3 linked regions of the Thiocystis violascens DSM 198 genome follow. The main gene of each other region encodes a partner of the protein of the gene in region 3 in a complex. Links are inferred from orthologs where the notes say so. Each region holds a gene or a part of one and is shown on either strand. Other genes may lie near its edges. The genes, in order: pnp, eno and rne.

The links.
Region 1: the proteins of rne (region 3) and pnp are in contact, whole or in part, in a cryo-EM structure (PDB 9QH0), measured with the Escherichia coli proteins. The link is inferred for Thiocystis violascens DSM 198 from one-to-one orthologs.
Region 2: the proteins of rne (region 3) and eno are in contact, whole or in part, in a solved structure (PDB 2FYM), measured with the Escherichia coli proteins. The link is inferred for Thiocystis violascens DSM 198 from one-to-one orthologs.

The regions. Positions count from the first base shown.
Region 1 is NC_018012.1:3,471,078-3,474,200, forward strand. What follows is about bases 1-2,971. They hold pnp (polyribonucleotide nucleotidyltransferase), read left to right. Parts: upstream 1-423; coding sequence 424-2,520; downstream 2,521-2,971. Other genes in these bases: rpsO (30S ribosomal protein S15), read left to right, coding at 43-312; THIVI_RS15385 (ABC transporter permease subunit), read right to left, coding at 2,571-2,971. Outside these bases: more of THIVI_RS15385, read right to left, coding at 2,972-3,123. UniProt on the Escherichia coli protein: Involved in mRNA degradation. Catalyzes the phosphorolysis of single-stranded polyribonucleotides processively in the 3'- to 5'-direction. Also involved, along with RNase II, in tRNA processing.
Region 2 is NC_018012.1:4,324,175-4,327,240, reverse strand. What follows is about bases 71-2,984. They hold eno (phosphopyruvate hydratase), read right to left. Parts: upstream 2,210-2,984; coding sequence 932-2,209; downstream 71-931. Other genes in these bases: THIVI_RS19200 (restriction endonuclease), read right to left, coding at 2,707-2,984; THIVI_RS19205 (hypothetical protein), read right to left, coding at 2,466-2,678; ftsB (cell division protein FtsB), read right to left, coding at 546-845; ispD (2-C-methyl-D-erythritol 4-phosphate cytidylyltransferase), read right to left, coding at 71-549. Outside these bases: more of ispD, read right to left, coding at 1-70; more of THIVI_RS19200, read right to left, coding at 2,985-3,066. UniProt on the Escherichia coli protein: Catalyzes the reversible conversion of 2-phosphoglycerate (2-PG) into phosphoenolpyruvate (PEP). It is essential for the degradation of carbohydrates via glycolysis.
Region 3 is NC_018012.1:2,392,281-2,396,045, reverse strand. The notes cover bases 55-3,667. They hold rne (ribonuclease E), read right to left. Parts: upstream 3,366-3,667; coding sequence 255-3,365; downstream 55-254. Other genes in these bases: THIVI_RS10600 (sulfotransferase), read right to left, coding at 55-159. In the rest of the region: more of THIVI_RS10600, read right to left, coding at 1-54. UniProt on the Escherichia coli protein: Endoribonuclease that plays a central role in RNA processing and decay. Required for the maturation of 5S and 16S rRNAs and the majority of tRNAs. Also involved in the degradation of most mRNAs.

The sequences.
Region 1 (3,123 bases), 1.1 Mb from region 3 along the record:
CGGGCCTTTTTTCAACGTCCCCACGAATTTAGGAGACAACCAATGACCATGACCGCAGTAGAAAAAAAGAAAATCGTCGACGAATATGCGCGCGCCGAGAGAGATACCGGTTCGCCCGAGGTTCAGGTCGCTCTGCTGACTGCGCGAATTCTGCAACTGACCGGACACTTCAAGGAACACAAACACGATCATCATTCGCGCCGTGGTCTGGTGCACATGGTCAACGCGCGGCGGAAACTGCTCGATTACCTGAAACGCAAGGATATCGACCGTTACCGCGATCTCATCGCGCGTCTGGGTCTGCGTCGCTAACCCGATCAGCCCCGATCTCGGCGAACGGGGGCGGTTCCGCCCCCGCTTCGCCCGCTCCTCGCGGTCCGGAGGCCGCGGGCTGCGCGGCCCAAACACCCCGAGGATATATTCGTGATTCCCACCCCCATCGTGAAGCAAGTGCAGTTCGGCAACCAGACGCTCAGGCTGGAAACCGGCGAGATCGCGCGTCAGGCCGACGGCGCCGTCATGGTCAACCTCGACGATACCGTGGTGCTGGTGACAGTGGTCGTCGACAAGCGCCCCGGCGTGGTCCGCGATTTTCTGCCGCTGACCGTCGACTATCAGGAAAAGACCTATGCCGCCGGCCGGATTCCCGGCGGTTTCTTCCGCCGCGAGGGGCGCCCGAGCGAGGGCGAGATTCTGACCTCGCGCCTGATCGACCGGCCAGTCCGTCCGCTGTTCGCCGAGGGCTTCACCCGCGAAGTTCAGATCATCGCCACGGTCAAATCGCTGAACCCGGCGGTCAATCCCGAGGTTCCGGCGTTGATCGGCGCCTCCGCCGCGCTCTCGATCGCGGGTCTGCCCTTCAATGGCCCGATCGGCGCGGCGCGGGTTGGTTACAAGAACGGCGAGTACATTCTCAATCCAGCCGTCATCGGTCTTGGACCAGATTCGGATCTGGATCTGATCGTCGCCGGCACCGACCAGGCGGTCCTGATGGTCGAATCCGAGGCGCGCGGCCTGTCCGAGGAAGTCATGCTCGGGGCGGTGCTCTTCGGTCATGAGCAGATGCAGGTCGTCATCCAGGCCATCCGCGAACTGGCCGCCGAGGTCAACAAGCCCGAATTACCCTGGACCCCGCCGGAACCCAACCAGGAATTGGCAGACGCCGTCGCGAACGCCTGCGGCGAGCCGATCGCCACCGCCTACCGGATCCGCGAAAAGCAAGTGCGTTACGCGGCACTCGACGCGGCCCGCGCGTCGGCACTCGATACGCTGGTCGGCGAGGCGCCAAAATGGACCGAGGCACAGGTCAGGACGGCCATCGAGCAACTTGAAAGCACCACGGTGCGCGGGTCCATTCTGGCCGGCAATCCGCGCATCGACGGCCGCGACGGCAAGACCGTGCGCCCGATCACGATCCGCACCGGCGTCCTGCCGCGCACCCACGGCTCGGCGCTCTTCACCCGTGGCGAGACCCAGGCCATGGTCATCACCACCCTCGGCACCGAGCGCGATTCGCAGATCATCGACGCACTCGAAGGCGAGCGGCGCGAGCATTTCATGCTGCACTACAACTTTCCGCCCTTCTGCGTGGGCGAGACCGGACGGGTCGGTTCGCCCAAGCGGCGAGAGATCGGTCACGGGCGTCTCGCCAAGCGCGGCATTCTGGCCGTCATGCCGAGCATCGAGGAGTTCCCCTACTCGGTGCGCGTGGTCTCGGAAATCACCGAGTCCAACGGCTCCAGCTCGATGGCCAGCGTCTGCGGCACCAGTCTGGCGCTGATGGACGCGGGCGTCCCGATCAAGGCGCCGGTGGCGGGCGTCGCCATGGGTCTGATCAAGGAAGGCGACCAGTTTGCCGTCCTGACCGACATCATGGGTGACGAGGACCATCTGGGCGACATGGATTTCAAGGTCGCCGGAACCGTCGCGGGCATCAACGCGCTGCAGATGGACATCAAGATCCAGGGCATCACCAAGGAGATCATGGAAACCGCGCTCGCTCAGGCCAAGGACGGACGGCTGCACATCCTCGGCGAGATGGCCAAGGTCATCCAGGCGCACCGCTCCGAGATGTCCGAGCATGCCCCGCGCATCATCGAGTTCAAGATCCATCCCGAGAAGATCCGCGATGTCATCGGCAAGGGCGGCGCCGTGATCCGCTCGATCACCGAGGAGACCGGCGCCACCATCGACATCAACGACGACGGCGTGGTCAAAATCTTCTCGGTGGAGAAATCCGCCGGCGAAGAGGCCAAGAAGCGCATCCGTCTGATCACCGCCGACGTTGAAGTGGGCAAGATCTACGAGGGCAAGGTCGCGCGTCTGATGGACTTTGGCGCCTTCGTCACCATCCTGCCGGGCCGCGACGGTCTGGTGCACATCTCGCAGATCTGCGAGGAGCGCGTCCAGTCGGTCAGCGACAAGCTCAAGGAAGGCGATCAGGTGCGGGTCAAGGTACTCGAAGTCGACAAGCAGGGCCGTATCCGTCTGAGCATGAAGGCGATCGAGCCGGGCGAATAATCCCGCTCCACCGATCTTCGGAAAGACCAAGGGGCCTGATGGCCCCTTTTTCATGCGCCGCGTTTTTGTGCTCGATCCGGTTTCTGCCGCATCGTCCAACCCGCGACGAGCACCGCGAGAGCCACGATGGCCACGATCAGGGTCGCGAGCGCGTTGATCTGAGGCGATACTCCCATACGCACGCTGGAATAGACCACCATCGGGAGCGTGGTGGAGCCGGGGCCGGAGACGAAGCTCGCGATGACCAGGTCATCGAGCGAAAGCGTGAAGGCCAGCAGCCAGCCGGAGAGCAACGCTGGCGCGATCAGCGGCAGGGTGATGCGCAGATAAACCGTGAGCGGACGGGCGCCCAGGTCCATCGCCGCCTCTTCGAGCGAGGCGTCCATGCGCGCCAGCCGCGAGCGCACCACGACCGTGACATAGGCCATGCTGAAGGTGATGTGGGCGATGGCGATGGTGGTGAAACCGCGTCCGTCCGGCCAGCCGATGGTCTGTTGCATGGCGACGAAGAGCAGCAGCAGCGAGAGTCCGATGATGACATCCGGCATCACCAGCGGCGCTGTCAGCAGCAGTTCGAAGCCGGTGCGTCCGCGAAAGCGACCG
Region 2 (3,066 bases), 1.9 Mb from region 3 along the record:
GGCGTCATGCAGTGCATGGCGCAAGAGTCCGAGCCGAAACATCTGGGGGGTATAGGCATGCCAGAGACTCGCCCGATCGACGGTGGACGTGATCCGCCCAGCGCCATTGTCGCGCTTCATGGTGTCGCGTACCGGAATCCCGAGCAGACCGCCCACGACATCCCCAAGCAGGGCGTCGATCAGGCGATCGAGATCGGCGGCCCGCAGACAGGGGCGCGCGGCATCGTGGACCAGCACCCAATCGCCCTCCGCCGCGCGACCATCAAGCGCCGCGAGCGCGTTGAGGACGGAATGGCAACGTTCCGCGCCACCCGCCGCGCGCATCACCTTGGGATGACCGGCATGGGCGGTGCTCTCCCAATAACCATCCGCCGGATCGAGCGCAACCACGACCCCACTGATCCGTTCGTCCTCAATGAACAGATCCAATGCATGATCGATTACCGCCCGACCGGCCAGGTCAAGGTACTGCTTGGGGATAGCGCTTCCCATGCGCCGTCCCACGCCGGCGGCGGGCAGGATCGCCCAGAGCGAAGGGGTTTCGTTCATGGCGCGGTCTCCGCGGTGGGCTTGGGTCGCTCGATGACCTGGATGAAGATCTCGCCGGCCTTGATCATGCCGAGTTCGCTGCGGGCACGCTCCTCCAGCGCCTCCTGGCCCTCGCCAAGATCCGCGACCTCCGCCTGAAGCACCTGATTGCGCGCCATCAGACGCGCGATCTCGGCCTCCTGGAAGGCAATTTCCTGCTTCAGCGAATGGAGTTCCGCCAGACTCCCCTGACCGACCCAGAGCCGGTACTGGAGCGCCCCCAGAAGGACGATGAGCACTGCGATCAACCAACGCATGTCGAGACCCGATTAGCCGTAAAAGCCCGGACCAGGCCCGGCCGACCCTTCGGTCAGGCGCGGTGCAGGCCCGGAACGCCGTCTCGTCAGAGCCACCTGAAGGCCGCGCGGCCCGCGTAGATCGCCTCGTCGCCCAACTGATCCTCGATGCGCATCAGTTGGTTGTACTTCGCGACCCGGTCGGAACGCGACAGCGAACCGGTCTTGATCTGACCGGTGCCCGCCGCGACCACCAGATCGGCGATGGTGGTGTCCTCGGTCTCGCCGGAGCGATGCGATACCACCGAGGTATAGCCGGCGTTGTGGGCCATGGCGATGGCTTCCATCGTCTCGGTGAGGGTGCCGATCTGGTTGACCTTGATGAGGATGGAGTTGGCGATATTCTTGTCGATGCCTTCCTGCAGGATCTTGGTATTGGTGACGAAGAGGTCGTCGCCGACGATCTGGACCTTGTCGCCAAGACGCTCGGTCAGACGCTTCCAGCCGTCCCAATCGCCCTCGGCGAGACCGTCCTCGATCGAGAGGATGGGATATTGCGACACCCAGCCAGCGAGCAGGTCGATCATGCCGTCAGCGTCGAGCGTGCGGCCCTCGCCCTGGAGATGATAGCGCCCGTCCTTGTAGAACTCGGACGCCGCCACGTCCATCCCGAGATAGATGTCGGAACCGACCTTGAAACCGGCCTTGCCAATGGCTTCCAGGATCGCCTCGATGGCGGCCTCGTTGGAGGACAGATCGGGGGCAAAACCGCCCTCGTCGCCGACCGCCGTGCCCAGACCGCGGCCATGCAGAACCGCCTTCAGGGCATGAAAGACCTCCGCGCCATAACGCACCGCCTCGCGGATGCTCGGAGCGCCGACCGGCAGGATCATGAACTCCTGGAAGTCCACGCTGTTATCGGCGTGGCTGCCGCCATTGATGATGTTCATCATCGGGACCGGCAGACGGTAGGGACCGGCGGACAGCGATCTGAACAGTGGCAGCGCCTTTTCCTGCGCCGCCGCGTGGGCCGTTGCCAACGAGACGCCGAGCAGCGCATTGGCGCCGAGCCGGCGCTTGTTGTCGGTCCCGTCGAGATCGATCATCGTCTGATCGACCGCCTTCTGATCGGCCGCATCCATGCCGAGCACGGCCTCGCGCAATTCGCCTTCGATATTGGCGACCGCGATCAGGACACCCTTGCCGAGATAGCGGGACTTGTCGCCATCGCGCAGTTCCAGCGCCTCGCGCGAGCCGGTGGACGCGCCGGACGGGACGATCGCGCGACCGATGGCGCCATCGGCGGTGATGACATCGGCCTCGACGGTCGGATTGCCGCGAGAATCCAGCACCTCACGGGCGCGGACATCGACGATTTCGGACATAACTCGTTACTCCTGAAAATGAACGTTTCGTTTCTTGATCACTCAACGGAGGGGTGCACTCTCGTTCACACCCACCTACGCAGAGTCGTTAGCCACGTGCTAAAAATCTTCGCGAAATACAACAGTGCCTTGAGGTATTGTTTTGTCAAACGGCAAGACAAGAACAATTTCTTGTAGAACACCATCATTCTATTGAATTATTTATTTTTTGCGCTAACCGGCTGTCTGAGAAACACAGCGACGGAGACAGTCCAAGTTAAGCGCCTTGTTCGGTACTTTTCTTTCTCAAAGCCATTGCCTTTCGGCTAATGTCTTCCAAACTCAAATTTTCATCCATGTCTTGCCGCCAATTAGCGTAATCTAACGGCTCTCTTTGGATAAGCGCAATGAACTTTTCTACCTCAACATTACCGAGATGCTGCGCAAGCAAATGAAAGCCTTTGGATTTAATTTCTAAATCAGTAATCATTCCAAGGATCGGCAACACATGAAGGCGGCTACCCAATTTTGAATCTGTCAAAATATGCTGGATCAACATCAAAGACTGACCGCTTCTTTACTCCGAGTTCAACACGTTCAAACATTTCCACAAGCTTCACGCTATCAACTAATTCGACCTGCGGCGCTCCTTCGCGATTGGCCTCTTGAATCGCAGCATTGGTAAACGACGACGTGGTGATAATGATGCCCTTTTCAGCACGACCGATCATGGCATTTCGGAAATCCCCAACTTGTGCACGCGACACCAGATTCCCTTTGGCGTAGCGCTTACACTGGAAAAGGACTTTGAAGCTAACGAAAGGATTTATTTCAAGTGTCCCGCGGCCATCAATCCCACCATCGGCTGAGCCACCGGT
Region 3 (3,765 bases):
CAACCAGTGGATACCCTGGACCAGGACGAAGAGCGGGATGAACGCCGTCATGATGAGTTGGCGTCGCAGACTTGGCCGTCCCGCGCCCTTGGCGGGGACATAGTTGCGGTAGATCAGCGCGACGAGGCGCGCCGTGCTGGCGAGGAAAAGTCTTGGCATGAAACCGCTTCCAGAGTGAAAAACGTCGTTATGCAGCCTTTTCACGCCTCGCCGATCTTGAAAGCCGATCGGCGCGACGCGGTTTCATGACAGGATCAGGAACCGCTGGCGGTCCGCTCCGGTTCCTCTTGCGCGACGACGATCGGCTTGGGCGCCGGTTCCGCATCGCTGGAGTGCGTCTCGGGTTGGCTCGGGGCGGGTTCCTCGTCACTTGAGCGAGCATCGATTCCCTGCGGTTCCGCCGCGGTCGCGTCGCTCGGCAGGTTGTGCGCGGGCGCGGGTGCGCTCCCGGTTTGATCGGTCGTCTCCGGGAGGGACGGACTAGCGACGGGCTCCGGAGTTCGTGCCGGTTCCTGCTCCGGTATGGGTTCGGGTTCCGATGTCGGTACAGGTTCCGGTATCGGGAGCATGGCTTGCAGCAATGGTTGCGTCTCGGCGGGTTCCGGTTGCGCGCTGGGCGTGTGCGGCTCCTGCGTTGACGCCTGGGGCGTTGGTTGCGGCGCGGATACGGGTGTGTCCGGCGCGGTCATTGGCTCGGGCGAGGTTTCATGATGGCTGCGAGCAAGCTCCTCGGCCGGCTCCGAAACCGACTCCGCAGCGGGTTCGGGCGCGCTGTCGTGGGTGCGTTCAGGGTCATCGCTCTGCGTCGGGTCATGCGCCTCCGAGCCCGCGGATGCCTCCGGGTTGGTCTGAGGCCGGCGGCGATTGCGTCCGCCACGCCGACGCCGCGAGGAGCGTGGCCGGGCGGTGCCCGCCGAGGCGGCATCGGTCTCTTCCTCGCCCGCGTCGCGTTCGCCTGGCTCCAGGTCGACGGTTTCCGCTCGCGCGTCCGAAGCGCCATTGGCCTGTGGAGTGGATTCGGACCAGGTCTCTTCCTCCGACGCATCCTGTGGGGACTCCCACCACCGTTGACCGTTCGCATCCTGGGATGCTGACGTGGAGACGGCGCCGGTTGCGGACGTGGCCGACGGCACGTTTCCGTCTTTTTCAACCGGCGCTGGATTGACGTGCGAGGAAGCAGCCTCGCCCTGACGGGGCTCCCGGTCTTCCGCGCGCGGTGCCGTGCCGCGCGTATCGCCAGGACCGCGACGTCCGCGTGTGCCGCCGCGGCGCGAGCGCGGCTCGCCCGCACGGGTGCCACGGGTTTGCTCGTCGCCGTCCGCCGCTTTTGCCGACTCCCCCCGGTCGTCTCGGTGGCGCCTTTCCTGATCGCTCTGGTCCGCGCCGGCGGGTGTCTGATCGCTGCGCGAACGGCCGCCGCGGGTGCGGTCTTCGCGGGATTGGAGCGATCTGCCGGGGCTTGATCGATCGTCGCGATGCGCGCTGCTGGAGCGTTGGCGTTGTGGCTGCGGATCCCGGTCCGCGCTCTGCGGTTGTTGTCTGGCCGGGGCCGGCTGATGGGTATCGGTCGCGTCTTCCAGACTGCCGGCGCGTGAAGACAGCGTTTCGGCATCCGGCGCGCGGGGCACGAAGAGGCCGGTCCAAATGCGTTTCAGCAGGCTTTCCGGTTCGCTGCGTTCAGGCTCCTTGCGCGTCGCGGCCGGTGCCGGCATGCGCGAGGCATCGCGCTGCGGCGCCGGGGTGCTGGGGGTGACCAGCTTGACCGCCGGCTCCTCGCGGCGGTCCGGCTGACCGAGTTTCGCGTCGAGCTTGGCGTACAGGGGGGCGGCGCTCGGCTCGGGGGGCGCGGTCAGCTCGTAGCTCGATTGCAGCTCGTCCGGTTTGGCTGTGTCCTGGACGCGCACGCGCTCGATGCGATAGTCCGGGGTCTGCAGATGCTCGTTGGGAAGCAGCAGCACCTCGGCGCCTTGGCGATGTTCGATGTCGAGAATCGCACGGCGTTTCTCGTTGAGCAGGAAGGTGGCGACACTGACCGGGAGTTGGGCGACGATGCGCTGGGTGTTCTCCTTCATCGCCTCTTCCTCGACGATGCGCAGGATCGACAGCGCCAGCGATTCGACTCCGCGGATGGTGCCCTGACCCTTGCAGCGCGGACACACCCGCTGGCTGGATTCGCCGAGCGAGGGGCGCAGACGCTGACGCGACATTTCCAGCAGGCCGAAGCGCGAGATGCGCGCGACCTGGACCCGTGCACGATCCTGCTTGAGCGCGTCGCGCAGCCGGTCCTCGACCGCCCGTTGGTTCTTGGGCGGGGTCATGTCGATGAAGTCGATGACGAAGAGTCCGCCGAGATCGCGCAGACGCAGTTGTCGCGCGATTTCGTCGGCGGCTTCCAGATTGGTGTTGAGCGCGGTCTCCTCGATATCCGCGCCCTTGGTGGAGCGCGCCGAGTTGATGTCGACCGAGGTCAGCGCCTCGGTGTGATCGATGACGATGGAGCCGCCCGAGGGCAGGCGCACCTCGCGCTGGAAGGCGGATTCGATCTGACTCTCGATCTGGTAACGGGTGAACAGCGGCACTTCGTCTTCGTACAGGCGCAGCTTCTTGAGATTCTGCGGCATCACCTGGCTAATGAAGTTCTCGGCCCGCTCGAAGACCTCCGGGTCGTCGATCACAATCTCGCCGATGTCCGCGCGCAGATAGTCGCGGATCGAGCGGATGATGACATCGCTTTCCTGATAGATCAGAAAGGGCGCCTTGCGTCCCTCGCCCGAGGTCTCGATGGCCTTCCAGAGCTGGAGCAGGTAGTCGAGATCCCACTGAAGTTCCTCGACATTCTTGCCCACGCCCGCCGTGCGCACGATCAGGCCCATGTCCTCGGGGATCACGAGTTGGCTCATGGCGTCGCGCAGCTCGTTGCGATCCTGGCCCTCGATGCGCCGCGAGACGCCGCCAGCGCGCGGATTGTTCGGCATCAGCACCAGATAGCGCCCGGCCAGCGAGATGAAGGTGGTCAGCGCGGCACCCTTGCTGCCGCGCTCTTCCTTGTCGATCTGCACCACGACCTCGCGGCCCTCGCGGACCGAGTCCTTGATGCTGACGCGGGTGCCGGCCTTGGTGGTGTCCGGCTCGAAATAGGCGCGCGCGATTTCCTTCAGCGGCAGAAAGCCGTGGCGGTCGGCGCCATATTCGACGAATGCGGCTTCCAGGCTAGGTTCGACTCTTGTGATTATGCCTTTGTAAATATTTGATTTTTTCTGTTCCCTGCCGGGCGATTCGATGTCGAGGTTGTACAGTATTTGGCCGTCGACGGTCGCGACGCGCAACTCTTCCGGCTGAGTTGCGTTGATCAGCATTCTCTTCATGTTGTTCCTTCTCACACACCACGGCGCGTGACCCGTGGTTGGGCGCCTCGCCACGGGCTTCCTCGGGGAAGCCTCGCGGGCGGCTCGGCACGTCGCCAATCGGCTCGGGATGCTTCGGCTTCGCTCAGCACAAGTGGGCTAAGGGCGTCGGCACTGTCCGCTCGGCCGGTGGGCTTAAAAACGGGCACGCGCGCATGAACGATCGTTAGACGGGACCTGATGGGCTCCCGCGTTTGGTGCCCCCGTCCAAGCGAAGGGGGGCTGCTACGGAGCGGCGAAGATGGCACCGGCCGCGTGGTCTACCTTGTCGCGCTCCGCGGGGGAAACCGCTGGGTGTAGAATCCGCGTTACTCGACAAGACAAGTTCGCTGGATCGCACCCATCGTCCCCGCGAACGGCG